One region of the Mesorhizobium sp. B2-3-14 genome, then DNA from elsewhere that is predicted to be linked to it. Evidence: riboswitches for the same ligand, from Rfam matches in the RefSeq annotation. Region 1 holds a riboswitch; each other region holds the start of a gene.
What was found. A riboswitch is a leader RNA that binds a small molecule or an ion and turns the genes downstream of it on or off. The one in region 1 is predicted to bind cobalamin.
Positions count from the first base shown of each region.

Region 2: it holds a riboswitch for cobalamin, as region 1 does, so the genes downstream of both, FJ950_RS05970 (DUF1636 family protein) here and FJ950_RS03600 (aromatic ring-hydroxylating dioxygenase subunit alpha) in region 1, are expected to answer to the same signal.
Region 3: it holds a riboswitch for cobalamin, as region 1 does, so the genes downstream of both, bluB (5,6-dimethylbenzimidazole synthase) here and FJ950_RS03600 (aromatic ring-hydroxylating dioxygenase subunit alpha) in region 1, are expected to answer to the same signal.
Region 4: it holds a riboswitch for cobalamin, as region 1 does, so the genes downstream of both, FJ950_RS06170 (CbtB domain-containing protein) here and FJ950_RS03600 (aromatic ring-hydroxylating dioxygenase subunit alpha) in region 1, are expected to answer to the same signal.

Region 1 is NZ_VFVP01000001.1:781,848-789,183, forward strand. It holds gene ugpC (sn-glycerol-3-phosphate ABC transporter ATP-binding protein UgpC) at 1-516, shown strand, start outside; gene FJ950_RS03585 (DUF680 domain-containing protein) at 590-838, opposite strand; gene FJ950_RS03590 (DUF680 domain-containing protein) at 909-1,115, opposite strand; gene FJ950_RS03595 (DUF680 domain-containing protein) at 1,185-1,385, opposite strand; cobalamin riboswitch at 1,878-2,080, shown strand; gene FJ950_RS03600 (aromatic ring-hydroxylating dioxygenase subunit alpha) at 2,192-3,439, shown strand; gene FJ950_RS03605 (hybrid-cluster NAD(P)-dependent oxidoreductase) at 3,517-4,617, shown strand; gene FJ950_RS03610 (PqqD family peptide modification chaperone) at 4,759-5,190, shown strand; gene FJ950_RS03615 (serine kinase) at 5,223-6,272, shown strand; gene FJ950_RS03620 (glycosyltransferase family A protein) at 6,269-7,021, shown strand; gene FJ950_RS03625 (glycosyltransferase family A protein) at 7,023-7,336, shown strand, end outside.
Region 2 is NZ_VFVP01000002.1:268,482-275,817, reverse strand. It holds gene FJ950_RS05980 (NADH-quinone oxidoreductase subunit A) at 1-301, opposite strand, end outside; gene FJ950_RS05975 (winged helix-turn-helix domain-containing protein) at 637-1,836, shown strand; cobalamin riboswitch at 1,866-2,073, shown strand; gene FJ950_RS05970 (DUF1636 family protein) at 2,111-2,539, shown strand; gene cobW (cobalamin biosynthesis protein CobW) at 2,542-3,579, shown strand; gene FJ950_RS05960 (cobaltochelatase subunit CobN) at 3,599-7,120, shown strand; partial or broken gene cobG (precorrin-3B synthase) at 7,117-7,336, shown strand, end outside.
Region 3 is NZ_VFVP01000005.1:47,263-54,598, reverse strand. It holds gene ribB (3,4-dihydroxy-2-butanone-4-phosphate synthase) at 52-1,152, shown strand; gene FJ950_RS14735 (MFS transporter) at 1,172-2,392, opposite strand; gene FJ950_RS14730 (TetR/AcrR family transcriptional regulator) at 2,513-3,121, shown strand; gene FJ950_RS14725 (hypothetical protein) at 3,212-4,195, shown strand; partial or broken gene bluB (5,6-dimethylbenzimidazole synthase) at 4,312-4,917, opposite strand; cobalamin riboswitch at 4,989-5,171, opposite strand; gene FJ950_RS14715 (histone deacetylase family protein) at 5,350-6,276, shown strand; gene FJ950_RS14710 (exodeoxyribonuclease VII small subunit) at 6,280-6,531, shown strand; gene FJ950_RS14705 (DUF2277 domain-containing protein) at 6,624-6,890, shown strand; gene FJ950_RS14700 (pirin family protein) at 6,930-7,336, shown strand, end outside.
Region 4 is NZ_VFVP01000002.1:309,555-316,890, forward strand. It holds gene mgtE (magnesium transporter) at 1-255, shown strand, start outside; gene FJ950_RS06145 (MerR family DNA-binding transcriptional regulator) at 395-781, shown strand; gene FJ950_RS06150 (isoprenylcysteine carboxylmethyltransferase family protein) at 788-1,276, opposite strand; gene FJ950_RS06155 (DUF1624 domain-containing protein) at 1,273-2,271, opposite strand; gene FJ950_RS06160 (MFS transporter) at 2,508-3,707, shown strand; gene FJ950_RS06165 (aromatic ring-hydroxylating dioxygenase subunit alpha) at 3,711-4,886, opposite strand; cobalamin riboswitch at 5,030-5,229, shown strand; gene FJ950_RS06170 (CbtB domain-containing protein) at 5,265-5,444, shown strand; gene FJ950_RS06175 (CbtA family protein) at 5,460-6,263, shown strand; gene cobU (bifunctional adenosylcobinamide kinase/adenosylcobinamide-phosphate guanylyltransferase) at 6,256-6,771, shown strand; gene cobO (cob(I)yrinic acid a,c-diamide adenosyltransferase) at 6,773-7,336, shown strand, end outside.

The sequences.
Region 1 (7,336 bases):
ACGCTGGCCGACCGCATCGTCGTGCTGAAGGACGGGCACATCGAGCAGGTCGGCACGCCCATGGAACTCTACAAGAACCCCGGCAACCTCTTCGTCGCCCAGTTCATCGGCTCGCCGGCCATGAACATCCTGCCGGCGACGGTCGACAAGACGGGCAATCCGACCATCGTCAGCCATGTCGGCGGCCGCAAGGCGACGGTGCCGATCGCGACACCTGCTTCGGCAAAGGGAGCGGCGGTCAGCTTCGGCGTACGGCCGGAAGATCTCGCGATCGCCAGCGGTGCGGATTATCTGTTCGAGGGGACCGTCGATTATCTCGAACAGCTTGGCGAGGTCCAGCTGGTCTATGTCGATATCGGCCGGGCCGACCTGCCGCTGGTGACCAAGCTGCCGGGCAATGTCGAGGTCAAGCGCGGCTCGACGCTGCGGCTGACCGCCAATGCCGGCGATCTCCATATCTTCGATGCCGATGGTCGCTCCTTTGCCCTCCACGAAGCGGAAGCAAAGGCGGCCTGAAGACGGCCGTCCGGTAATGAAAGAACAAGAGCGGCGGGCCTGGCCCGCCGCTGTTCTTGTCTGCACAGGCTGGTTAGTTGTTGCCGAAGAGATTGCGATCGGCACCCTGATGGGCCGGCTTCTGCACGTCGCCGGACGAGTTGAGCAGCTTGTAGACAGGCGAATCGCTGTTGCGGATCGCACCTGTATGCGACGTATCGACATTGACAGTCGACGAAGCAGTGGGCTGGTTGACGCCGTTGGAGCCATAATTGTCGCTGCCGGCGAAGGCGCTGCCGGAGACGGCCAGAACGGCGGCGGCGGCAATGAGGATCTTGTTCATTTTAGGTACTCCTGAATTTTGGAAGTCCCGCGGACCGGCGGGCCAGAGCCCACCGGCCGTGGGATGGCCGTTAATGGCCGAAGAGGTTGCGGTCGCTGCCCTGCTGGACAGGCGCCGAGGTGGCCGGAGCCGACTTGCCGATCGACGCGGTGTTCGAATTGTCGGTCGAAGCGGCAGCAGCCTGGTTGGCGCCGTTGGAGCCATAGTTGTCGCTGCCGGCGAAAGCGCTGCCGGAGAGAGCCAGAACGGCAGCGGCAGCAATGAGGATCTTGTTCATTTTAATACTCCTGAATTTGTAGGGTCCACCAGCGCGGCAGGGTCACCCGCCGCGTGCCGGGGATCGCTATTAATTGTTGCCGAAGAGGTTGTGGTCGGCGCCCGTCACAGGCGTCTGGGCAGCCGGCTCCGACTTCTTAGTCGAAGCGGTGTAGGAGCTGTCGACAGTAGCCGTGGGGGTCGCGGCGTTCGAACCATAATGGTCGCTGCTAGCGAAGGCGCTGCCGGAAATAGCCAGAAGGGCGGCGGCAGTGAGAATGATCTTTTTCATTTTTGTACTCCAGTATTTTTCCCGTCCGTCTAGCGGCGTGTCTTGGGATTAAATCGCGTCGTTCGGACAGCCCCGATGTGGGAGAGCCCCCTTGCCGTTTCCAATCACGAAGTTGTTCAGCGTGGACCATGACTCCACCACTTGAAATTGTACCAACGCCTTCTACATGTCTTATTTTTCCGTTTGATATCAAATAGTTGTCTGAGATCATAACCCGATCACCAACTGTGTCGGAAGGCTGGGCGTTCACACCGTCCTGCACGCACCGTCAACAGAAACGAACCGTTCGGTTCGATTTTAGACTCTGCTAATAGTCACTTTTCGAAACCATTAACCCTTTTCCGGCCCGGCTGAGGGTCGAAAACTGTGCCCGCGCGCCTGGCGAGAAGAGGCGATTCCCCCGCTGCAACCGCGCCGGGACGATCCCGCGTACGTGTCGCGCCGCATGGATGCGATGTCGCTTTCGTGCCGATGTCGCAAACCCTGTCGTGATTAGATCGAGCGATCTCAGGTGCCGCTGCGTGACGACGGAGCGGAGAATTGGGAAGCCGGTCAGATTCCGGCGCTGCCCCCGCAACGGTGGTGGAGTTCAAGTCGCAACGGGAGACCACTGGGCGAAAGCCTGGGAAGGTGTCGCGATGGTCCGCCAGGACAACTCCAGAGCCCGGAAACCAGCCCGAGATCGCTAGAACTCGACTGATCGCGGTGGGCGGTCAAGGGGCGGATGGTGTTGTCCGGCTTCGCCGGCTTGCGCCCAGTCCTTCCTCCATCACCACCAGTTCAGTCCTTGAAAATGAGGACAGGACATGGACGCGCGCAACGACATGCTGAGGCTTTTGAACGGCCGCAGACAGGGCCTTTCGCTGGAACAGCCCTTCTATACCGACCCGGACTACTTCAAGCTTGACATGGAACTGATCTGGTATCGCGACTGGCTGTTCATCGGCCATGATTGCGAGTTGCCCAAGCCGGGCAGCTTCATCACCGTGCAGATCGGCGACTATCCGGTCGTGCTGGTGCGCGATCAGCAGGGCAAGATCAACGCTTTCCACAATTCCTGCCGCCATCGCGGCAGCCGCGTCTGCAACACCGACAAGGGCATGGCCGCCAAACTGGTGTGTCCCTATCACCAGTGGACCTACGAACTCGACGGCCGGCTGCTGTTCGCCCGCCAGATGGCCGATGGGTTCGACAAGAGCCAGTTCGGGCTCAAGCCGGTCGCCTGCGAAAGCGTCGCCGGCTATGTCTTCATCTGCCTGGCCAAGGAGCCCGCCGACTTCGCGCCGATGCAGGCGATGATCGAGCCCTATCTCCAGCCGCACCGGCTGAGCGAGGCCAAGATCGCCTTCGAGAGCACGATCATCGAGAAGGGCAACTGGAAGCTGGTCTGGGAAAACAACCGCGAATGCTACCATTGCGCGGGCAACCATCCTGAGCTGTGCAAGACCTTCCCGGAAGCGCCGACCGTGACCGGCGTGCAAGGCGCCGACAGCGATCCGGAGATGCTGGCCCACTGGGCGAAGTGCGAAGCTGTTGGCCTGCCCAGCAAGTTTCGCATCGACCCGGCCGGACAATACCGCGCCACCCGCGCGCCGCTGCTGCGCGATGCCCAGAGCTACACGATGACCGGCAAGCGGGCGGTGAAGAAGAACCTGTCCGACAGCGTCTCGGCCGACCGGATCGGCACGCTGATGCACTATCACTACCCGACAACCTGGAACCATATCCTCGTGGATCATGCGGTGACGTTCCGCGTGCTGCCGGTCAGCGCCACGGAAACAGCGGTTACGACCAAATGGCTGGTCCACAAGGATGCCGTGGAAGGCGTCGACTACGATCTCGCCGAACTCACCCATGTCTGGACCGAGACCAACGACCAGGACCGCCGCATCGTCGAGGAAAATGCCTTCGGCATCCTGTCGCCGGCCTACGAGCCCGGTCCCTATTCGGAGCTGCACGAGGGCGGCGTCATCCAGTTCGTCGACTGGTACGCGCGCTTTATCGGCCCACGGCTTTCCGAAGACGGCCGGCCTGCTCTGCGCAGTGTCGCCTAGCGCATGTCGGCCAAAACTGTGCAGCGGCTTTGGGATCACGACACGCCCAAAATGAAAGGTATGCAGGGATGAACGCCATGACTGATCTTGGCCTCTATCGCCACCTCGACCAGATGGCGCCGTGGAACGACAGGCTGCAGGTGCTGGAAGTAACCGGCGTCAGCGACGAGGCGCCCGACGTCAAGACCTTCACCTTCCGCTCCGACAACCAGACCTGGTTCCGCTACAAGCCGGGCCAGTTCGTGACGCTGGAATTGCCGACACCGGACGGCCCGCTGATGCGCACCTACACGCTGTCATCATCGCCGTCACGGCCATTCTCGATCGCGGTGACGGTGAAGGCGCAGGCGGGCAGCGTCGGCACACGCTGGATGTTCGATCACCTGACGCCCGGCTCGCACGTCAAGGCCTATGGACCGGGCGGCGACTTTTCGCTGCACAGCCACCCGGCGGCGAAATACCTGTTCATCTCGGCCGGTTCGGGCGTGACGCCGATGATGTCGATGCTGCGCTGGCTGAACGACTGCGCGCCATGGACCGATGTCGGCTTCGTCAATTGCGCGCGGCGCCCGGAAGAGATCATCTTTCGCAAGGAACTCGAACTGCTCGGCGGCCATATGCCGGGGCTGTCGCTCGGCTTCATGATCGAGGAGCGGTCGAGCCGCGAGGGCTGGTACGGCCATATGGGCCGCATCGACGCCATCCGGCTGCCGCTCCTGGCGCCCGATTTCCGCGAACGCGAAATCTTCTGCTGCGGCCCCGACCCTTTCATGCGCGCCGTGCGCGGCATGCTGGAGGCCGCCGGGTTCGACATGGCAAAATACCATCAAGAGAGCTTTGCCGCGCCGGCGATGGAGGAAATCCCAGCGCCGTTTGCCTCGCCGGCTGAAGACGGCGCGGCGATTTGCGTCGAAGCCGCGACGCCGATCCGCTTCGCGCTTTCGGATGTCGACGCCGACTGTGTCGCCGGCCAGACCGTGCTGCAGACGGCGCGCGCCTCGGGCGTGCGAATACCGGCCGCCTGCGAATTCGGCCTGTGCGGAACTTGCAAAGTGAAGAAAGTCTCCGGCAGCGTCGAGATGAGCCACAATGGCGGCATCCTCGATCATGAGATCGATGATGGCTTCATCCTGGCCTGTTGTTCCAAGCCATTGTCGCCGCTTGAAATCGAGGCTTGATCCGCCCGGCTTTCGACTGAACCCGGAAATGGTCCCGCGTTGCCGGCAAAGGTTACCTTGCCAAGGAAGACCTGAAAGTTTACAGGCGTTGTTGGTGGAAGCGGTCCTGCTGGCGGGCAGGAAATGCAGGACGGGGCAACAATGACGCATGACTCCCACGCCTATGCGGTAGCGAGCCGGGATATCGTTTTCGAATCTTTCGATGGCGAGGCCGTGGTGCTCAATCTTGCCAATGGCAAATATTTCGGCTTTTCCGATTCCGGCAGCAAGGTATGGCAGGCGCTTTCATCCGGCGCGGACGCCCAGGCTCTGGTCGGGCTGAGCGCCGGCGGCTCGACAATAGGCCAGGCCGAACTCGAACGCTTCATATCGCAATTGCTCGAATTGGGTTTGCTGGTGCGCTTGGACGCGGCGGCGCAGCCTTTGCCGGGCGATTTGCCTGCCGAGCTTGCCGCCACGAACGAGCCGCTCAATGTGAGCATTCACGACGACCTCGCCGACCTGATCGTCGTTGATCCCATCCACGAGGTCGAGGAACCTCTCGGCTGGCCGGCGGTCAAGCAGGCTTCCTGACGGGGCGGCCGCAGCGTGATGGAAGGCGATTGATGCCGCGCGTCACGCTCGAAACCTTGCCGGATTACGCCAGGTATCTCATCGCCGCCGCTGAAGGCGCGGCCGCGCGCTATCCGACCATGCGAAAGGTTCGCCTGCCCTGGCTTGAACTGACCGTGCATCTCGGTCACGGCGTGCTTGCCGATGCATTGGGCCATGCTTTTGTCGAGCCCGGGCATGACCAGCCGGCACCGTCCACGGGTCGCATCTTCATCGCGCATCCCGGCATTGACGGCATCCCGGAGCCGGCGCACTGGGGCGATGCCCATTTCACCGAGCACGGTTTTGCCAAACAGCTCGCCGAAGCCGGTTTGCGCGGGCACCATTTCCACGACCTCGATTTCTGGCAGGTCTACGATCCGCACCGCCGCGTCGGCGTGCAGCTGATGGCCTCGGCCGATGCCTTTCCGCCCTGGGAGCCGGGAGCACCGCTGCGCGCCTTCCTGCACTGGGAATATGCGGCGCGCGGCATGCGGCTGACCCATGCCGGCACGCTCAGCATCGACGGCAAGGGTATTCTGCTTGCCGGCTCGGGCGGGGCCGGGAAATCGGGGACCGTCGCCGCCGGCCTCCTCAACGGGCTCGACAGTGTCGGCGACGACTATGTGCTGATCGATCTCACCGACGGCGTGACCGCGCGCCCGCTTTTTTCGACGTTGAAGCAGGACACGAAAGGTTTCGCCCGGCTGGGCCTGCGGCAGCGGCTAACGGCGCAAGGCCCGCTCAACTGGCAAGGCAAGCACACGTTCCATATTCACGATATCGCGCCTCGGCCGGTGCCCGCCATGCTGGACATCGTCGCGCTGGTGGTGCCACATATCAGCGGAGGCGGAGCAAGTTCGATTATGCCGGTGTCGCGCAGGGATGCCATGATTGCCTTGGCGCCGTCCGGCATCGCCCAGATGCCGGGCGAGCGCGAAAGCGGCTTTCGCTTCTTCAGCGAATTGACGCGCCACCTGCCGTGCTTCCGTTTGTCCCTCGGCACCGACCCGGCAGAGATCGCCGGCACGATCGAGGATTTCCTGACACGAGGCGCCCGGTGAAGCTCAGCGTGATCATGCCTGTGTACAATCGCGAGCGCTATGTCGTCTCGGCCTTGCGCTCGCTCGTGCGGCAGCACGATGCCGCCGATCTCGACATCATCGTGATCGACGACGGCTCGACCGACGGGTCGGCGGAGGCCGTGCGTTCGATGATGGCCCTGAACCCCTGCATTCGCCTTTTCCGGCAAGAGAACATGGGCGTGACCCGGGCCCGCAACGCTGGTCTCAGACTGCTCACGCCGGAAACGGAGCTCGTGTCGTTCCTCGATTCGGATGATGTCTCGCCTGCGGGACGATTCAAGGCCGATATCGCATGCTTTGACGCCGACCCCGCTCTGGAGCTTACCTATTCCCTGATGATGATGGTCGAACACATCGACGACGATCTGCTGGAACCCTGCCCCGGCAGCCATTTCATGACCGTGCGGGGAATTCATCTGTCGTCAGGCATTTTCTCGCGTAAGCTCATCGAACGGATCGGCGGCTTCGATGAGGCCTTCGGCCAGGCCGAAGACACAGACTACCTGCTGCGCACCTTTGAAAGCGGCCCCAGATTCGTCCTGCCGGATACCGTGTCGCTTTACTACCGACGTCATCCCGGCAACATGACGAAGCAGGTCGACACGTCCCTTCGGGAATTCTTGCGGGCCATCCACAAATCGATGAAACGGCGCAAGGCCGACCCTTCACTGCGCGGGATCGAAGGCATCTTCGATGTCAAAGAACTCGCCAACTGGCGCTTCATGTAGCATGCGGAGCTATGGCGTCGTCATACCTGCCTTCAACGCCAGCGGCACCATCGCCGAGACGCTGCGATCGGTCGCGGCGCAGACAGTGCGGCCTGAGCTGGTGGTGATCGTCGACGATGGATCCAGCGACGATCTCGCGGCGGCGATCGGCGGAACGGACCTGCCGCTGCAATTGCTGCGCCAGGCAAATGCCGGACCTGGGAGCGCCACGACAAGGGGCATCGCCGCCTTGCCGACGCCGCTCATTGCGACGCTCGATGCCGACGATCTGTGGCTGCCGAGCAAGGCCGAAACACAGCTCGCGCATCTCGAAAG
Region 2 (7,336 bases), on a different contig from region 1:
ACACCATCATTGACCAGAAACCGAGCATGCCGATCTTCGAGAAGGACACTGCCCAGGGGAAGAGGAAGGCAACTTCCAGGTCGAATATAATGAACAGGATCGACACCAGGTAGAAGCGGATGTCGAATTTCATGCGGGCATCGTCGAACGAGTTGAAACCGCACTCGTAGGCGGAAAGCTTTTCGGGATCGGGGTTGCGATACGCCACCAGGAACGGAGCCGCCAGCAGCGCCAGGCCGACGACCAGTGCCACGCCGATAAACAGGACGATGGGCAGGTACGAACTGAGAAGTGCGTTCATGCAGCGGCTTTCCGTTGGCGCCAATCCACTTTGACTACAGCACCGAACCTTAATGCGGAAGCGTGACAGATTAACCGCTGAACCGTTTTAAGGGGCCTATGCTGCAACGCGGCGAGGGTTAGCGCAGCACTTCCAGCGAAGCAAGTCAAACCTTGTTCAAAACACCGAGCTGGACGGCATTCCGGGAGAAACTGGTCCCATCCGCTCCTGTTTGATTTCCTTCGCTTTTTACTCCACTTTTATCTCCTGACAGGGTTGCCGCCAAAACCCTGCTAGCATGGACGGGAATCACGCCGGGCAATGACGCCAGACAGGTCCATCAGGGACGCATACGCATGAAGGAAAAGATCTCGCTTGCCGCCGCCCGGCGCATCGCCCTCGCCGCCCAGGGATTTCTCGATCCCCGCCCCGCCGGCACGCCGGACCGCCGCCATTTCGCCCGCGTTCTGTCCCGCACCGGCCTGTTGCAGATCGATTCCGTCAGTGCGGTGGTGCGCGCTCATTACATGCCGCTCTATTCGCGTCTCGGCCCCTATCCCCTCGCTTTGCTCGACAACGCCGCCGTAACGCGCAAGCGCACCGTCTTCGAATATTGGGCGCATGAAGCCTCGTTCCTGCCGGTCGGGACCTACCCACTGATGCGCTGGCGCATGCAGCGCGCCGAGCAAGGCGATGAAATGTATCTGGGGCTGGCCAAATGGGGCCGCGAGCACGCCGCCTATATAGAAGAGATCTACCGCGAGGTCGTCGCGCGCGGGCCGATCGCCGCTTCGGCGCTCGAAGGCCAGAAAGGCTCCGGTGGCTGGTGGGGTTGGAGCCATGCCAAGCACGCCTTCGAATGGCTGTTCTGGGCCGGGCGCATCACCACCGCGCACCGGCGCGGCTTCGAGCGCTTTTACGACCTGCCGGAGCGCGTGCTGCCGCAGGCGATCCTCGATCTGCCGGTACCGACACCTGAGGACGCGCACCGCGAATTGCTGCGCATTTCCGCCCGTGCCCATGGCGTGGCGACATCAGGCGACCTGCGCGATTATTTTCGGCTCTCGCCGGCCGACATGAAAGGCCGGCTGGAGGAACTGGTCGAACTCGGCGACTTGCTGCCGGTCCGTGTCGAGGGCTGGGACAAGCCGGCTTACCTTCACAAGGACGCCCGTATCCCGCGCAAGATCGAGGCCCGCGCTCTGCTGGCGCCGTTCGATCCGGTCGTCTTCGAGCGTTCGCGCTCGGAGCGGCTGTTCGACTTCCATTACCGCATCGAAATCTACACGCCGGCCGACAAGCGCCAATACGGCTACTATGTCCTGCCTTTCCTGCTCGGCGACAGGATCGTGGCGCGCGTCGACCTCAAGGCTGACCGGCCGGCCAGTGTCCTGCGTGTCCATGCGGCCTATGCGCAGGCCAACGCACCGGCGGAGACTGCGGCTCAACTCTTCGAGGAATTGAAGCAGATGCAGGGCTGGCTTGGCCTCGAGCGCATGGAAATAACGCCTGCCGGCGATCTCGGCCCGGCGCTGTCCGACATCGCGGTGTCGTAAGCTCGCGTTGACACCGCTGCCCGCAAGAGCCTAAATCCCATCCAGACGGTCTCCTCTCGGCAAAGGGAGGAGCCAAGAGGGAATGCGGTGCGGGATTGAAGATCCCAAATCCGCGGCTGTCCCCGCAACTGTGAGCGAAGAGCCAAGGCCGAAAGCCACTGGGATTGTCCCGGGAAGGCGGCTACCCAAGGCGATGACCCGCGAGCCAGGAGACCTGCCGTCTGGAATGCAAGAATCCGATCGCCTGGCGGGTTTTCCGGGCAAGGAGCCTGATGTGGATCGCGACAGCAGTTTTTCGGCTGAAACAACCGACATTTCGTCCGGCGGGGATCATCCCCTGGCCGGCATCACGGTCATCGTCTGCGCTTCCTGTCGCGACGAGACCGGCTCCGATGCCCATCCCCGGGCCGGCGAACTTTTGGCCGAAGATACGCGCCAAGCCGCCTCGGGCGAGAACATTCGCATCCGCACGGTCGAATGCCTCGGCAATTGCAAGCGCCGGCTGAGCGCCGCGGTCCTGCGCGACGGCTGCTGGAGCTATGTGTTCGGCGATCTAACCACGACCAGCGGCGCCGATCTCGTCACCGGCGCGAAACTCTTCGCCACCTCGAGCGACGGCCTCATTCCCTGGCGGGGCAGGCCCGATAGCCTCAAGCGCGGCCTCGTTGCCCGCATCCCTCCCCTCGACATGCTGAAAGACTGATCATGACAACATCTCTGTCCCGCGTTCCCTGCACCGTCGTCACCGGCTTCCTCGGCGCCGGCAAGACGACACTGGTCCGCCATCTCCTGGAAAATGCCGGCGGCAAGCGGATCGCCATCATCGTCAACGAGTTCGGCGACATCGGCATCGACGGCGAGATCCTCAAGGGATGCGGCATCGACACCTGCCCAGAGGAAAACATCGTCGAACTGGCCAATGGCTGTATCTGCTGCACCGTGGCCGACGATTTTGTGCCGGCGCTCGACAAGATCCTGTCGCTGACGCCGAAGGTCGACCATATCCTGATCGAAACCTCGGGCCTCGCTCTGCCCAAACCGCTGGTCCAGGCTTTCCAGTGGCCGACGGTGAAGAGCCGCGTAACGGTCGATGGCGTCATCGCCGTGGTCGACGGTCCCGCACTGGCGGAAGGCCGCGTCGCCAATGACATGGACGCCCTGCAGGCGCAGCGCGCGCAGGACGAGAGCCTCGACCATGACGATCCGGTCGAGGAAGTGTTCGAGGACCAGATTGCCTGCGCCGACCTGATCATCCTGTCGAAGAGCGACCTGATGGATGCCGCCGGTTCAGCCCGCGCCAACGCCATTATCAACGAACACTCCGCCCGCGCCGTGAAGATCGTGCCGACGTCTCATGGCAAGGTCGATCCCTCGGTGCTGCTCGGGCTCGGTCTCGCCGTCGAGGACGACATCGAGAACCGCAAGTCCCACCATGACGGCGCATTCGATCACGAGCATGACGACTTCGACACGTTCATCGTCGACATTCCCTCGATCGCCAATCCCGACGAGCTGGCAAAGCGCGTCGCCGCGGCCGCCGAACAGGAAAACGTGCTGCGCGTGAAAGGCTTCGTCGAGGTCGGCGGCAAACCGATGCGGCTCCTGCTGCAGGCCGTCGGCCCGCGCGTCAATCATTACTACGACCGCGCCTGGACCGCCGGGGACGACCGCCGCTCGCGCCTCGTCGTCATTGGCCTCAAGGGGCTGAACCGCCCGGCGATCGAACGTATCCTCGCCGGCTGATTTTCAGGCCCGGGCCGCGATGCACATCCTCACCACGACCTCCGCCTCGCTCGACGATCTCGCCGAGCCCGTCGACCTCAGGCAGGCGCCGGCGGATATCGTGGCCCTGTCCTTCACCGACAGCGATCTCGCCGGACTGGCCGCGGCGTGGAAGGCCGATGCCGGTCGCCTGCCCTCGATGCGGCTGGCCGCACTGCGCGACCTGCGCCATCCCATGTCCGTCGACCTCTGGATAGACAGCGTCGCCCGCCACGCCAAAATCATCCTGGTGCGCATCCTCGGCGGCTACGACTGGTGGCGCTATGGCTGCGACCAACTGGCGGTGATTGCCCGCGAACGCGGCATCAAACTGGCGCTGCTTCCCGGCGAAAGCCACGACGAGGATCTCAGGCTGGTCGAAGCGTCGACGCTGCCGCGCGCCGAACTGGACGGCCTGCTCGGCTATTTCCGCGAGGGTGGCCCAGCCAATATGGGCGCGCTGGTGCACAGGCTGGCAGGCCTGGCTGGACAGGATGCGCCCGTCGCCAACCCGGTGAGCGTGCCGAAGGCCGGTTACTATCAGGCTGGATTGGGGGTCGCGGAGGAGCCGGCCGGTTCCAATAGCGGCACTCCCATTATCCCGATTCTCTTCTACCGATCGATGCTGCTTGCCGCCGATGTCGCCCCGATCGATGCGCTGGCCGAGGCTTTGCGCTCCAGGGGATTGGCACCGGTCCCGATCTTCGTTTCCAGTCTGAAGGATCCGGTGTCGCTGGCGTTCGTCGAAAATGCCATCGCATCGCTGAAACCCGCCGCGATCGTCACCGCGACCGCGTTCGCTTCCGGCGCCGAGCCCGGCGTCGAAACCCTGTTCGACCGCGCCGGCGCGCCCGTCTTCCAGGTCATCGTCGCCACCACGCGCCGTGACATCTGGGAAAACAACCAGCGCGGCCTGGCGCCCGCCGACCTTGCCATGCATGTCGTGCTGCCCGAACTCGACGGCCGCATCCTCGCCGGCGCCATTTCCTTCAAGGCCGAGAGCGATATCGATCCGGCGCTTGGCCATCGTGCGTTGGCGAACCGGCCGGAACCGGATCGGCTGGAGCAAGTGGCGGGTCGAGTCGCGGCTTTCATCCGGCTGCGGGAGACAAGACGGGAGGAGCGCAAGCTCGCGATCCTCATTCCCGATTATCCCAGCGCCCCTGGCCGCACCGGCTATGCGGTCGGGCTGGACGTGCCGTCCAGCGTGCTGGCCATGCTGCACGACTTGAGCGAACAGGGCTATGCCGTTGACGGGATTCCGCAAACGCCGCGTGAATTGCTGGATTTGCTGGAGCATAGCAACGACGGATTGGCCCTGCAGGAGTATTTGAGCTTCTCGAAGGAGTTGCCGCTCGCAGCAATCGCCGCGGTAGAAGCCGCTTGGGGAAAGGCAGAGGGGACAGGTTTGCGCGAGGCGCCCCCCTCTGTCCTGCCGGACATCTCCCCCTCTAGTGGGGAGATCGAACTTTCGTCGCGGCTTTCGCCAACTTCCAACATTGCAGAAGGAACGTCGGCCTGCGAACTACCAATCTCCCCCCTAGAGGGGGAGATGTCCGGCAGGACAGAGGGGGGCGCTCAAGCGCCAGCCGCCAGCTTCCCCTTCCGCGCCGCCACCTTCGGCAATGTCACCGTGGCCCTCGCCCCCGACCGGGGCCGCTCGGCCGATCGCCGCGCCGACTATCACGACCCGACCCTCCCCCCGCGCCATGCCCTGATCGCCTTTGGCCTGTGGCTGCGCAAATCGCTCGGCGTCCACGCTCTCGTCCATGTCGGCGCCCACGGCACGCTGGAATGGCTGCCCGGCAAAACCGTCGCGCTGTCGCAAACCTGCTTTCCCGAGATCGTCACCGGCGCATTACCCGTCATCTATCCGTTCATCGTTTCCAACCCAGGCGAAGCAGCGCAGGCCAAACGGCGCATTGCCGCCGTCACGCTTGGCCATTTGCCGCCGCCGCTGGCAGGCGCCGGGCTGGACGAGGACCAGCACAAGCTCGAGCGGCTGGTCGACGAATACGCCCAGGCCGACGGGCTCGACCGCCGTCGCCGCGACCGGCTCGCCAGGCTGATTGTCGAAACCGCGCAAAAGACCGGCCTTGCCTCGGAAGCCGGCGTCGCCAAGACCGACGCGCCCGACGAAGCGCTGCGCCGCATCGACGCCTGGCTCTGCGACCTCAAGGATTTCGCCATCAAGGATGGGCTGCACATCTACGGCCGCGTTCCAAACGACGAACCAGACTCCAGGCGCCGGCAAAGCGCGGACACCGAGAAGGCCTCCCTGCTCGCCGCGCTCGATGGCCGTCACGTCAAGGCGGGCCCGGCCGGCGCACCCGCGCGCGGTCGTTCCGATGTTTTGCCCACCGGCCGCAACCTGTTCACCTCGGATCCGCGCACCATGCCGACGCCGACCGCCTATGATCTTGGCAAAGCCGCAGCGGAAGAAGTGGTGCGCGGCTACATGCAGTCGCATGGCGACTGGCCGCGTTCGCTGGTGATCGATCTCTGGGGTTCGGCCTCGCTGCGCACCGGCGGCGAGGAGATCGCGCAGGGCCTGGCCTTGATGGGCTGCCGACCGCAATGGGACACTGCCACCGGCCGCATCACCAGCATCGAGGTATTGCCCCCGGCGGCGCTCGGCCGCCCACGTGTCGACGTCACCTGGCGTATATCAGGTCTGTTCCGCGACATGTTCCCGACCCAGATCGCGCTGATCGACGCCGCCGCCAAGGCCGTTGCCGCGCGCGACGAGGACGATTCGGAAAACCCGCTCGCCGCCAAAACCCGCGCCGACGGCAAGGTCAGCCCACGGATCTTCGGCACTTCGCCCGGCACGTACGGCGCCGGCGTCGAGGACGTGCTGTCGAGCGGCGACTGGACGGCGCGCGAAGAGATCGGCCGCGCCTATCTCGACGCGACCTCGCATGCCTATGGCGGTGCCGGCGGCGAAGGCGTCTCGGCACCTGGAGCGTTTGAAGACCGCATCGCCGAGGCCGATCTTCTCGTCCACACCGGCGACGACCCCGGCCGCGACATTCTCGAAGGCTCCGCCGACGTCGCCTTCATCGGCGGCTTCTCGGCCGCCTTGGCCACACTTGGCAGGAACGCCGACATCATCGTGCTCGACACCACGGATCCGCAGAGGCCAAAACCGCGATCGGTCGCCGAGGCGGTCTCGCGCGTGGTGCGCGCCCGTGCGGTCAATTCACGTTTCATATCGGGCCAGATGCGCCACGGCCCGCGCGGCGCCTCGGAATTCGCCGAAACCGTCGACCGGCTGGTCGGCTTCGCCGAGACCACCCATGCCATTTCAGGCTCGCTGATCGAGGCTGTGCACGATGCCTATCTTGGCGACGCGGACGTCCGCGCCTTCATCCTGCGCGAAAATCCCGCAGCCGCCAAAGTCATTGCCGAGCGCTTCTTGTCGGCGCGCCGGCGTGGCCTCTGGCATCCCTTGCGCAATTCCATCGACGACGATCTCGCCGCGCTGATCGCCGAGGCCAACGCGCTCGGGGTCACGGCATGAACGCCTTCTCGCGCCGTGGCGCCTGCCCTGCTTTGTCGGCGCCGATGCAGACAGGCGACGGCCTGCTGGTGCGGCTCAACCCGGTCGCCGGAAGCCCATCTTCCGGAGGATTGTCGCCGAAGCTCTTGATCGGGCTGGGCGAATCCGCGTTGCGGCATGGCAACGGCATCATGGAAGTGACAGCGCGTGGGAGCTTGCAGATACGTGGGCTGACAA
Region 3 (7,336 bases), on a different contig from region 1:
CCTAACCCCTACTGCCCAGTCCCTATTCCCTGCGAGCGAAGCGAGCATTCCATGTCTTATGACCAGAAGAAGATTGTCGAAGCCATCCGCGCCTTCGAACGCGGCGAGATCGTCGTCGTCATGGACGATGACGGGCGCGAGAACGAGGGCGACCTGATCGTCGCGGCCGTCCATTGCACGCCGGAGAAGATGGCCTTCATCGTTCGCAACACGTCGGGCATCGTCTGCACGCCGATGCCGCGCGAGGAGGCTAAGCGGCTGAACCTCGCGCCGATGGTGGCCGACAATGATTCGGCCCACACCACCGCCTTCACCGTCAGCGTCGACTTCAAGCATGGCACGACGACAGGCATTTCGGCCGACGACCGCACGCTGACTGTGCGTAACCTCGCCAACGGCAATGTCGGTGCCTCCGATTTCGTCCGCCCTGGACACATCTTCCCGCTCATAGCGCGCGAGGGCGGCGTCTTGATGCGCTCGGGTCATACCGAGGCGGCGGTCGATTTGTGCAAGCTCGCCGGCCTGCCGCCGATCGGCGTGATCTCGGAACTGGTCAATGACGACGGCACCGTCAAGCGCGGCCCGCAGGTCGCGGCCTTCGCGGAGGAGCATGGCCTCAGGCAGGTATCGGTCGCCGACCTCATCGCTTACCGGCAGCGCAAGGAGACCCTGGTCGAGCGCGTCGCCTGCTCCGACATCGAGACGCTGGGTGGCAAGGCCCAGGTCTTCACCTACACGCTGCCCTGGGACACGATGCATCACGTCGCCATCGTCTTCGGCGACATCCGCGACGGCGAGGAGGTGCCGGTGCGGCTGCATTCGGAGGATGTGGTGACCGACGTGTTCGGCACCAGCCACCGGCTCGACGGCATCATGAAGGCGATGGGCGAACGCAAGCGCGGCGTCATCGTCTATCTCAGGGAAGGCTCGGTCGGCGTTGCCCACCAGGAGCGCAACCGGCCGGCGCCAGGCGACCGCGAGGACCATGAAGAGGCGCGCCGGCGCGAGAGCGAATGGCGCGAGATCGGCCTTGGCGCCCAGATCCTGAAGGACCTCGGCATTTCCTCGATCAACCTGATTGCCTCGCGCGAGCGCCACTATGTCGGCCTCGAAGGCTTTGGCATCCACATCGCCAAGACCGAGATCATCTGAGCTCGACAAACCCTGCCTGTCACTCGGCCGGGATTGCCGCCTCGCATCCTTCCAACTCGCATTCGTGGGTGGCGAGGCTGCGCTGGCCGAGCAGCACCGTGATCAGCGCGATAGCGCCTGACGTCACCGAGACCCAGAATCCGTTCTGGGCGCCGAATGCATCCACCACGGCGCCGGCGGCGAAGGAGCCCAGCGCCATGCCGATGCCGATCCCGGTGGTTACCCAGGTGATGCCTTCGGTCAGCATCGCTTCCGGGACATGCCGCTCGATCAGGCCGAAGGCGGTGATGAAGGTCGGCGAGATCGCCACGCCACTGATGAAGACAGTCAGCGCGAGCGCTGGCACGGTGCTGGCGCTAAGCGGCAGCAGTGTGCCGAGCGCGACCAAGGCAACCGCGATGGCGAGCTGGCGCTGCAGCGGTGCTTTCAGGTTGAGCGCGCCGATGATGATGCCGAGCACGAAGGAGCCCAGCGCATAGACGCCGATGACGAGACTGGCAGTGCCCGGCTGGCCGAGTTCCTTGGTGATCGCCACCGTGCTCACCTCCGTCGTCGCGAAGGTCGCGCCGATGAAGATCATGGCGAAGGTGATGATTTGAACCGGCCCCAGGCGGATTGCCGAGCCGCTGGAGCCATGGTCCACCGGCCGCACTTGCGGCTCGGTCGAACGCTGCAGAACGAAGGCTATCGAGCCCAAGGCGAGGAACAGCGTGCTGACGAGCACGCCCGCTTCCGGGAACAGCGCGGCGCTGAGGCCCACAGATAGCGATGCGCCGGCGATATAGACCAGTTCGTCCGCCGCCGACTCGAAGGCGAAGGCGGTGTTCATCTCGGACCGGCCCCGGAAAATCTCGGTCCAGCGCGCCCGCACCATGGCCGGCATGCTTGGCATTGCCGCGGCCAGCAGCGCCGACGCGAACAGCGTCCATACCGGCCAGTCTTGATTGGCCGATGCGATCAGGGCCGCGAATGCGAGCACGGAGATGATGGTGGTGGGTACGACAACCCGCGTCTGGCCGAGGCGGTCGACCAACCTCGATATTTGCGGCGCCAGGAAGGCATTGGCCAAGGCGAATGTCGCCGAAACCGCACCCGCCAGCCAGTATTCGCCACGCGTCTGCGACAGCATCGCCACGATGCCGATCGGCGCCATGGCGATCGGCAGGCGCGCCATGAAGCCGGCGGCGGCAAAGCCCCTGGCTCCGGGCGCGCGAAAGATTTCCGAATAGGGGTTTTGCATGATCCTGTTCCTCGACAAGGGGCGATTCGACAATTACATACGAGACGTATAAGTGTTAAATAGAGCATACGTCGCGTATGTCAATTGGCATACGGAGCGTATGTAAGTAAGGCCAGAAGCATGCATCGACCGCGCAAGGAGATGATCGCCGAGACACGCGCCAAGCTGATCGCCGCGGCGCGCCAGGCTTTCGGCACCATTGGCTATGCCGAAGCGTCGATGGATGATTTCACCGCGTCGGCCGGGCTGACGCGCGGCGCCCTTTATCATCACTTCGGCGACAAGAAGGGACTGCTTGAGGCGGTTATCGCCGAAATCGACGCGGAAATGGCGGCCCGGGTGAATGAGGTCGCGTCGCGGGCGCCGACCCGCTGGCAGCATTTCGTCGACGAATGCACCACCTATATCGAAATGGCGCTGGAGCCGGAAATCCAGCGCATCATGTTCCGGGATGGTCCGGCTGTGCTGGGCGATCCGGCACTGTGGTCGAATGCCAATGCCTGCGTCGGTTCAATGACCGATCATCTGACAGCGCTGCAGCGGGAAGGGGTGGTCGTCCCCGGCGTCGACCCGGAGTCGGCAGCGCGGCTGATCAATGGGGCGAGCAGCCAGGCCGCGCAGCGCATCGCCAATTCGCAAGATCCCGAAGCGACATCGAAGATGGTGGTGGCCGCGTTCAAGCAATTGCTCGAAGGCCTGCTGAAAAAGCCGGAAGCGCTTTCAAGATGAACCGCCATGGCAGTCCCGCCACTGCCTGCAATTGACAATAGCCGGTTTGAGCGCATCCTCCGCAGCCATCTCTGAGGGGAGATTCGGGGCGTGTGGGATTTCGATATCGGCAGGTCGGTGTCCATCATGATGCGGACCTGGCCTTTCATTGTCTTTCGCATGATCGTCTATTTCGGCATCACGCTGGCCTACATCGTGGCCACCGGCACCGGCGCCTCCGTCGGCTATGGCGTCGGCCATATTTCTACCGATCCCGACGGACCATTGTCTTTTGCGATGTGGGGCGGCGTGGTCGGTTTCGGCATCGTCTCGATCGCCGTCTACTGGATCCGCGAATACATTCTCTACGTCGTCAAGGCGGGCCATATCGCCGTCATGGTGCATCTGATCGACGGCAATGATATTCCCGACGGCCAGAACCAGATCGCCTACGCGAAAGAGGTCGTGACCGAGCGTTTTGCCGAGGCCAACATCCTTTTCGTCGTCGATCAATTGGTCAAGGGCGCCATACACGCCATCACCGGCCTGCTCGGCGGCATCGCGGCCTTCCTGCCCATTCCTGGCCTGAGCGGCCTGGTTTCGTTCCTCAACACGGTGATTCGCCTGTCGCTGACCTATGTCGACGAGATCATTCTCGGCTACAACATTCGCATCAGTTCGTCCTCGCCGTTCGAAACCGCGCGCCAAGGCGTTGTGCTCTACGCCCAGAACGGCAAGACCATGGTCAAGAATGCCGTCTGGCTAGGGGTCATCATGTGGGGCGTGTCGTTCGTGATTTTCCTGCTGATGCTGGCTCCGGCAGCCGCTATTCTTTACGTCATGCCCGGGCAGCTCGCCGGCTGGGCTTTCGTGCTGGCAATCGTCTTTGCCTGGGCTTTCAAGGCGGCCTTCATTGAGCCGTTCGCCATTGCCTGCCTGATGCAGGTCTATTTCAAGACTATCGAGGGTCAGGTGCCCGATGCCGCCTGGGACGCCAGGCTGGCCGAAGCCTCGTCGAAGTTCAGGGAACTCAAGGACAAGGCGCTCTCCACTTTCGGCGGTTCGCGCTGGGGCACGGCCGGCGCGACGCGCTGATCGGCTAGGCTCGCGGGCGCACCGGCGGCGGTACCGAGGCGCGCCACTGCTGATTTGAGCGGCGCTTCGCCTTGTCCGCGAAAAGTCTCGCTCATGATAAGCTCGGGCAACGGCAGCCGCCGGCCCCAGCCGTGTGTTTCGAGATCCGGCTTCGGTGCGAATTCGGAAACGCGGCCGACGCAGAGATAGGCGATCGGCGTCATTTGATCGGGAATGGCCAGCAAGCTTTTCAGCGCTTGCGCCTCGATGATGCTGACCCAGCCGACGCCGACGCCTTCGGCACGCGCGGCCAGCCAGAAATTCTGCACCGCGCAGACCGTGCTGTAGAGATCCATCTCCGGATTGTGCCAGCGCCCCAGCGGCGAGCCTTTCGAGCGCTCGCGGTCGCAGGTGATGCAGATGTTGAGCGCGCTTTCGCAAATGCCTTCCAGCTTGAGCTTGCGGTAGAGCGCCTGCCGTTCTGCTTCGATTTCAGGCAGTTCCCGTTCTCGCGCGGCCAGGAACAGGTCGCGCACCTCCGCCCGCCGCGCGGCATCGCGAATGACGATGAAATTCCAGGGTTGCATGAAGCCGACCGATGGCGCGTGGTGGGCGGCAAGCAGCAGCCGCGCCAGCACCTCGTCGTCGATCGCCTCCGATGTAAAATGGCTGCGGACGTCGCGCCGTGTGAAGATGGCGCGGTAAACAGCGTCGCGCGCAATCTGGTCAAATCCATCGCCCATTGGAGCGGTCATAGCTTCCGGCATCGCTTGTCCCCTTGCGATTGCAATCGATGTCATCCGCCTGACCATGCGGATGACGATGCCTGCCAGGCCGGTCTTCTGGCTCGGGATCGACCCGCGTCCGGTGCCTTCCCGTCATCGACAGTGGCATTTACCGGCGCGGTCCCCCTCACAGCGTTGGGCACGCCACGGAGTTCAACCGTGTTCCCGATTCTCCCGCCAAGGCATTTGCAGCCAAGTGGAATCACTTGGCGTCGCAAAATGCCGCTAAAACAAACAGCCCGGCGGGCACCAGGCAGTGGTTGCGACCTTACGCCGAAGGGCCGGCGCCGCCAATGCCCGCAGCGACATGAATGGACGCAGGTTCGATTTTCCCCAGCGATCAAGCCGCAACGCATGGCCATCACGACGCCGGGGCACTAGATAGGGGGCATGGCCACCCGTCTCTACACGCACCCGATCTTTCTCGAACACATCACGCCGCCCGGTCACCCCGAGCGGCCCGACCGCCTGCGCGCCATCGAGCGCGTGCTCGACGACGAAGCTTTTGCCACGCTTGACCGCGTCGAGGCACCGCACGGCGACGAGGCGACCATCCTCTACGCGCATCCCGCCGATTTCGTCGCGCGTGTCCGCGCCGCCATCCCCGACGAAGGCATTGCCCGCATCGACGCCGACACCACCGCCAGCCCGAAAAGCTGGCAGGCGGTGATTACGGCGATCGGTGCCGCCAATGCCGCCGTCGACGACGTCTTTGCGGGCCGCGCCGACAACGTCTTCGTCGCCGCCCGCCCGCCCGGCCACCATGCCGAAAAGACCACGGCCATGGGCTTCTGCTTCTTCAACACGGCCGCAATCGCAGCGCGCCATGCGCAGAGGAAGCATGGCGCCGAGCGTGTCGCTGTCGTCGACTGGGACGTGCATCACGGCAACGGCACGCAGGATATTTTTTGGGACGATCCCTCGGTGCTCTATTGCTCGACGCACCAGATGCCGCTTTATCCCGGCACGGGCGCGAAGAGTGAGACCGGCGCCGGCAACATCGTCAATGCGCCGCTGGCGCCTCGGACGGGCAGCGAGGTGTTTCGCGATGCGTTCCTGTCGCGCGTGCTGCCGGCACTCGACAATTTCGCGCCGGATCTGATTATCGTTTCGGCCGGCTTCGACGCGCACCATCGCGACCCGCTGGCGGAAATCAATCTGACCGAGGACGATTTCGACTGGGCGACCGGCCAGCTGATGCAGCGCGCCGCAATCCACGGCGGTAACCGGCTCGTCAGCCTGCTCGAGGGCGGCTACGATCTGCAGGGATTGGCATTTTCGGTCGCCGCCCATGTCGGGCGACTGATGAAAGGATGAATGATGACCGGTGAGATCAACGAAGACGTCAAGGCGATGAGCTTTGAACAGGCACTCGACGCACTGGAGAAGATCGTCGATGATCTGGAGCGTGGCGACGTACCGCTCGACCAGTCGATCCGGATTTACGAGCGCGGCGAGGCGCTGAAGGTTCATTGCGACCGGCTGCTGAAGGCCGCCGAGGACAAGGTCGAGAAGATCAGGCTGTCGCGCGACGGCAAGCCGGTTGGAACCGAGCCGCTCGACGCGGACTGAGGTCCGGAGCAGCCTTACCGGTTTTTGGACACGATCATCATTGAGGATACAGTTCGTCCCGATTGAAACGGACAAGAGGAGATACGGAAGCGATGTGCAGAAACATCAAGACCCTGTTCAATTTTGATCCGCCGGCAACCAACGACGAAGTCCGCGACGCGGCACTGCAGTTTGTCCGCAAGCTGAGCGGCACGACGCGGCCTTCTGCCAAGAACCAGCATGCGTTCGATCATGCCGTCGAAGCCATCGCGGCATCCGCACGCGAATTGCTCGATTCCCTCGAAACCCACCAGCATCCGCGCAATCGCGAAGAGGTGGCAGCCAAATTAAAAGCAAAAGCGGCGATCCGGTTCGCCTGATATGCCCAAGCGCCCACTGACCGCTGACGAGGAGAGTTCATGAGCTTCTTCCCCGGCAAGGACCCTGAGGCCGGCGATGCCTTCGCCAGCGACCAGATCGAGCTGATGGTTATCCCTAACGCCAAGGACATTGGCGGTTTCGAGGTGCGTCGCGCCTTGCCGACCGCCAAGCGGCGCCTGGTCGGGCCGTTCATCTTCTTCGATCGAATGGGTCCCGCGATCATGCGCGCGGGCCAGGCGCTCGATGTCCGTCCCCACCCGCATATCGGCCTGTCGACCGTGACCTATCTGTTCGACGGCAAGATCAGGCACCGCGATTCGCTCGGCACCGAAATGGTCATTCAACCCGGCGACGTGAACCTGATGACGGCCGGTCGCGGCATCGTCCACTCCGAACGCACGCCGCAGGAATTGCGCGGCGCGCCGATGTCGATCTCCGGCCTGCA
Region 4 (7,336 bases), on a different contig from region 1:
ATCGTCTTCGCCGTGCTGATCGGCATCGTCGCCGCAAGTTGGTTCCACGACCCTAATCTCGGCGGCATCATCGCGGCGGCTATGATCATCAACATGTTCGTGGCGGCCCTTGCCGGCATCCTGATCCCGCTGCTGCTCGACAGGTTCAAGGTGGATCCCGCGGTCGCTTCGGCGGTTTTCGTCACCACGGTCACCGATGTCGTTGGATTCTTTGCCTTCCTCGGCCTCGCGAGCTGGTGGTTCGGCGTCCGGTAAGGGTGTCAATTGACTTTTACGTAAATGCCGTGCGAGGCTTGTAAGGGGTGCCGCGTCGATTCCGGCGGGCAAGGGTTTGGTTCGGGACAGAAGGGCGACGCCGCATGGCGATCGCCTGGAATTCCGGCAGGGAGTGACAATGCGGGAATATTATTCGATCACCGAACTGACCCGCGAATTCGACGTGTCGACGCGGACGCTGCGTTTCTATGAAGACGAGGGATTGGTGCAGCCGGTGCGGCGCGGCCGCACCCGGCTGTTTCGCCCTTCCGACCGCCATCTCATCCGGCAGATCATGCGCGGAAAACGCCTCGGCTTCTCGATCAACGAGATCCGCGAGATCATCCAGATGTACAAGGAGCCGCCGGGCGAGGTCGGGCAGCTCAAGCTGATGATCAAGCGCATCGAGGAAAAGCGCGAAGACCTCAGGCAGAAACGTCGCGACCTCGAGGAGACGCTGGCCGAACTCGACCAGGCCGAGGAGTCTTGCGTCGAGCGGCTGGTCGAGCTCGGCGTCAACACGTAGCCCTGCTCAAATCCAGCGCCGGACTCTTTTTGCATAGTCGCGGTATTTCTTGCCGAATTTCGCCGCCAATATCTTTTCCTCGCCCTCGATCGCGACCTTCTGGGTGACGAAGGCGGCGACGAAGGCAAGCAGGAAGAACCAGGCGATGCCCGAGACGAAGGCGACGCCGATCAACAGCAGCGTGTTGGCCAGGTACATCGGATTGCGGCTGACGCCGAAGGGGCCGGTCGTGACGAGATGATCGGGCACGGCGTTGGGATTGAGCGTGGTCCTGGCCCGTATCATGGTGCGGATCGCTGTGAACCAGAGTACGGCCACGGCGAACAACGCCACCCAGCCGGCGGCGAACAGGATGTCGCCAAGGAGATCGCCGATCCAGGGCAGCGGGATGTAGAGGCCGAGCACGACACTGATGAGGATGGCGGCGGCGTAGATCACCGGCGGCCACGGTACCAGCCCAGGCTTCGGTTCGATCCCAGGTTTTGGCCCGATCATTGTGTCCCTCCCTCCGTCATCTTGTCGTCGGTCTTGGCGGTGCACGTTGCGGCAAGATCGGACAGATGCGCCCTGAAGTCCGCAGTCTGGTCGTTGTTGAAGAGCCGATCAAGAGAGGCTTCACCTTCGAGCGTTTCGAGCATGCAGCCGCAATAGCTCGAACAGAAGGTTGCGTTGCGCATCTGCTCGCACGATCGCTGGCAGGTTTTCAGGAAATTGACCTGCGGGGTTTCGACCTGCGCCGGCATCACTTGCGAGAACAGCCAGACGCAGCCGATCAGCAGCGGCTGGTGGATCAGGTAGAAAGCCAGGCTGTGGCGGCCGATGAAGACCAGCGGGTTGGACCAGCGTCCGGGCGCCAGGTTCGCCAGGCGTGCCCTTATGCCGGAGGTGGAGGCGAATTTCGCCACCGCAATGCCCGTAAGCACGGCGCCGAACCAAGGGAATAGCGGAACGTAGTCGTTGGAGCGCGGATTGATCGCCGACAGGCCGATCCACCAGAGCCAGGGATGATCGAGAGCCTCGAAGCGCAGGTAGACTGGTGCCGCGATGACGAGCGCGGCGACGGCAAGCGTCAGCAACGCCGGCAAGCGCAGGAAGGCGAGGCCGAGCAGGCTGGCGAGCGCGATCTCGTGCAGGATGCCGAAGAAGATGAACCCGTCGGGCGTGGCGACGCGGGTGACGACCGAAATGGCGACCGCCGCGCCGGCGACCATGGCGAACCGTCTCCAGAAGCCGTTCCAGCGGATCTGCCGGCCATGGGCGAGATAGAGGCTGACGCCAACCAGGAACAGGAAGGTCGATGCAATGCAGCGGGCGTAGAACTTCCACCAGCCGAAGGCGGTGAGGCCGGGATCGGTGTAACCGAAGAATTCCAGGTCCCAGGTGAAGTGGTAGCTCGCCATCGCGATCAGCGCGATGCCACGCAAGATATCGATGGCGACGATGCGCTTCGATGGCTGCGGGACGGGTACGGTCGGCGTGTGGATGCTCATGGTCTCGCGATCTGATTCAGCCCCTCCACGACGACTATCACGGTTGCACCGGATAGAAGAAGACCGGGCGCCTTGGCCTGGACCGCGCGGCGGGGTCCGCGCCAGCCGCCGGGTTGGGCCAGCGCGGAAAAGCCTTTGACCGGCTTCGCTTTTTGCCGGATGTGCGTCGGTTTCCTCTTAATGCGCCTGAAATGTCCACGGCAGATTCGACGCCGCGATTCTGCTTTGGGGAAGCAATGTCCACCCATGTTCGCCATCCGATCTGGCTTCCGGCCCTCAAGGCCGCGGATGCGCGCACCTTCGCCTCGCTTTACGCGGTCGAATCCTTCGCCCGCGCCATGGTGTCGAGCGTCATACCGATCCAGGCCTACGAGATTCTCCACAACGAGCAGATCGTCTCCATACTTTACACCGCCGTGTCCCTGCTCGGCCTGTCGGTGACCTTGTTCATGCCGATGCTGATCCGGCGCTTCGCGCGGCGCTGGGTCTACACGGCGGGCGCCTGCCTGCTCGCTATCGGCTCGCTGTTCTTCGTCACCCATACGCTCGCCGGGCAACTGGCCGGGATGCTGTGCCGGGTGATGGGCGCCAGCGCGCTGTCGATCACGCTCAACCTCTACATCATGGATCACATCCGCAAGACCGATTTCATGCAGGCCGAATCGCTGCGGATGGCGTGGTCGATGGTTGCCTGGACCTGCGGGCCGACGCTCGGCATTTTTCTCTATACGCGCTTCGGCATTTATGCCGCGCATGGCGCGGTGGCGGTGTTCGCCATGGCTTTGCTGGCGCTGTTCTGGACCTATCGGCTGAGCGACAACCAGTCGATCCGCCCGGGCAAGACACGACCGGCCAATCCGCTCGCCAACATCGGCCGCTTCGTCGCCCAGCCGAGGCTGAGATTGGCCTGGCTGATAGCCTTCGGCCGTTCCTGCTTCTGGACGACCTTCTTCGTCTATGGACCGCTGTTCATGGTCATCACCGGCGAGGGCGAATTGGCCGGCGGCCTGCTGGTCTCGGCCGGCAACGCGCTGCTGTTCATGGCGATCTTCTGGGGCAAGGCGGGGAAACGCTTCGGCGGCCGCAGGACCATGACATTTGCCTATTTCGCCATGTCGGCGACGCTGCTGGCGGCCGGTGCCGTGGGCGAAACCGTGCCGTTGCTCACCGGTGCCTTCCTGCTGTGCGGCGCCTTCTTCACCATCGCGCTCGACGCGCTGGGTTCGACCGCCTTCATGCGCTCGGTGCGCTCCTATGAGCGCGCGCAGATGGCGGCGGTCTACCGCACCTATCTCGATTTTTCGGAACTGACGCCGCCGCTGGTCTATTCGGTGGTGCTGGCCTTCTTCGGTCTGGGCTCGGTGTTCGTCACGCTCGGGCTACTGGCAGCCTTTTGCGGCTTCATGACCTGGCGATATCTGCCGAAGTCGCTGTGATCTTCAGGCCTCGGGTGAGCGCGCAGCGTGCCGTTCGCGCACCCAATCGTGGAAGCGGTGCAGGTCGTACTCCTCGGGCATCAGCACGCCAGCTGTATGACGCATCGAGCGCAGGCCCTTCTGGTTGACCTCGCAGATTGCCGCGTCCTCCTCCAGCACCTGTGTGCCGAAGGCAACGATGTTGTCGATGTCGGTCTCGGCGAGCGCCTCGGGCGCGAACAGCCATTCCGCGGTCAATTCGGTCTGTTCGGGACCGAGCGGCGTAAGCCGCACGGTCCTGACATAGTCGACATGGCCGACGATGAACATCGACGGCAGGCTGGTGGCATAGGTCTGACCGGTGCTGCGTTCCGCCGGCGTCAAGCTCGGGAAGATCGGCCCGTGCGTCTGCCCATCACGCGACCATGTCTCAGCCCCGGCGCGCAGGCCGCCGGAAAATTCCGGCGCGTCATTGTCGGCGTGGCGGAGCCATTCGGGATCGTCATGCCGGCTCATCAGGCCGCGGCCATAGATCGGCACCAGCCGCGACAGATCCTTGTGGACGCCCGGGCAGTGCAGACACTCGTTGAAGTTTTCCCAAAAAATCTTCCAGTTGCAGTTCATCACCTTGCGCAGCACGTGGCCTGATACCAACGTTTCCAGCGGCCAATTGCCGAGATCGCCGGAGGCCGGATCGAAGGAAGATTGCGCCGAGCTGGCGGCATCTTCCGCAAGATTGACGAAGACGAAGCCCCGCCACACCGAGAGCGCGACGCGATAAAGCGGGTGATCGGCCTTGTCGAAGCCGTCAGGCAGCGATTTCGACGGCACGCGCACCAGATCGCCACGCAGCGAATAGGACCAGGCATGATACGGGCAGGTGATCAGCCGCGCCTTCAGCCGGCCCTGGCTTTCCTGGCAAAGCTGCGAGCCGCGATGCCGGCAGGTGTTGTGGAAGGCATGCAACTCGCCGGTGTCGTCGCGCAGCAGGAGGATTTCCTGCGTACCGACGCGGAAGGTGCGGAACGCCAAAGGCTGGGCAAGGTCGGCCTCGCGGCAGACGAGCAGCCAGTTCCTGTACCAGATGGCGTCGAGATCGCGCTGATAGTTGTCCTGGTCCCAATAGGCCGACGAGGGCAGCGTCGGCTCCGTTCGAGTCAGGCCGTTATAGGGCTCGCGCTCGCTGGCATTGGGCTGCATGGCTGGCTTCCCGTGAGGGGTGCCAGCCGACACCCGGCCATGAAGTTTGTCAATCGGGACGGGAGGAGGGCAGCTTCGCCGATACGGCGCTCCTGCTCTGGCGGCTGTCGGAATTTGGTTTGCCGGGCGCGGCGAATTTCCCTATAGTCACCGATGTCGTCGGTTCCTTTTTGGAGCCAAGAGGGAATGCGGTGCGGGCAGGAATTCCTGCCCAATGCCGTGGCTGCCCCCGCAACTGTGTGCGGTAGTCCTCTCCATATGCCACTGAAGATTTTTCTTCGGGAAGGTGGGGAAGGGCGCTTATCCGCGAGCCAGGAGACCTGCCGGCGACAGGAAACTGACTTCGATGCCCTCGGGTGGAGGGCGAAAGGACAAGACATGACTACCGCTTCCGTCTCCCTCGGCGCCTCCGTCTCCTCGCAGTCGCGCTTCATGCAGCTCGCGCTCGCGGCGCTGCTCGGCATCTTCGTCGTCGGCTTTGTCGGCTTCTCGCATATCGATGCGGTCCACAATGCTGCCCACGACTATCGCCACTCGATGGCGTTTCCCTGCCACTAACGAGGATCCGACATCATGAATCTGTTTCGCAACGTCGTGTTCGTCGCGGCGATCGCGGGGCTCGTGGCCGGTGTCGTCCTCGCCTGCATGCAGGCCTATGCCACCGTGCCGCTGATCCTCAAGGCGGAAGTCTACGAAAAGGCCGACGGCGGCCACCACCATGATCACGCGACCGCACCAGCGGCGACCAATGATGCCATGAGCACGGTGGCCTCCGCTGGGAATGCCATGAGCTCTGCCGCGCCCGCGGGCACCGATGCCATGGCACCGGCGGAGGAAGACGAAGGCTGGGCGCCGGCCGACGGTTTCGAGCGTTTCGCCTTTAGCGTGGTTGCCAATATCGTCACCGGCATCGGCTTCGCACTGGTCCTGGTCGCGGTTTCCGAGTTCTTCGGCGGCGTCGGCAACTGGCGCCAGGGTGTGTTCTGGGGTTTGGCCGGCTTTGCCGTGTTCACACTGGCACCGGGCCTCGGACTGCAGCCGGAACTGCCGGCAATGCCGGCGGCCGATCTTCTGCCGCGCCAGATCTGGTGGACGGCGACGGCGGCCGCGACCGCGACCGGCCTGGGCCTGATCGTGTTTCGCAGATCGTTGCCATTGACCATCCTCGCCGTCTTGCTGATCGTCGCGCCGCATGTCGTCGGCGCGCCGCAGCCCGACAGTTTCGAGACACCGATCCCGGAAGGCCTGCACCATCAGTTCGTGGTGGCGGTGACGGTGACCAATCTGGTGTTCTGGCTGGTGCTTGGCGCGATCGTGGGCGTGGTGCGCAGGCGCTTCACCGGCACGGCGACCAGCCTGCGCGACAGCTTTGCCTGATCGCGGCAGGCTGACCTTCATCATCGGCGGTGCGCGCTCCGGCAAGAGCGCGCACGCCGAAACCCTGGTGACGGCATTGCCCTCGCCCTGGGCCTATATCGCCACGGCGCAAGCCTATGACGACGAGATGCGCGAGCGCATCGCGCTGCACCGCTCGCGGCGCGGTGAGGGCTGGTTGACCATCGATGCGCCACTCGACCTCGCAGAAGCGCTGGAGGCGTTGCCAGACGGGCAGCCGGTGCTTGTCGACTGCCTGACGCTGTGGCTGACCAATCACATGCTGGCCGATCACGACGTCGAGGCCGCGTGCCGGCGGCTGGCGGACGTGCTGTCGCGGCCGCGCGGACCGTGGTTCGTGGTAACGAACGAGGTCGGGCAAGGCATCGTGCCCGACAACGCACTGGCGCGTCGGTTTCGTGACGATGCCGGCCGGCTCAACCAGCGGGTCGCCGCGATTGCCGACACGGTGCTGCTCATGGTGGCGGGGCTACCGCTCAAGGTGAAGTGAAATGACCGATATCGACGACAAGGATGAAGAACGCCATCGCGCCAAGATGGCCAAGCGCAAGGCGGTGCAGGACGCCGAGGTTGCGGGCAAGACGATCGAGAAGGGGTTGCTGATCGTCAACACCGGTCCCGGCAAGGGCAAGACCACGGCCGCCTTCGGTCTCGCGCTGCGCATGCTCGGCTACGGCAAGCGCGTCGGCGTCGTCCAGTTCATCAAGGGCAAGTGGCACACCGGCGAGAAGGAGGCCTTTGCCGTCTTTGGCGACCGTGTCGTCTGGCACGCAATGGGCGAGGGTTTCACCTGGGAGACGCAGGACCTGAAGCGCGATATCGCTGCCGCCGAGGCCGCCTGGGCCAAGGCTCTGGAATTGATCGCCGACCCCTCGATCAGCCTTGTCGTGCTCGACGAGCTCAACATTGCCTTGCGCTACGACTATCTCGCTCTCGACAAGGTGGTTGCGGCGCTCAAGGCTCGCCGCGAAGGCCTGCATGTCGTCGTCACCGGCCGCAACGCCAAGCCGGCACTGGTCGAGGCGGCGGACCTGGTCACCGAGATGGGGGTGACA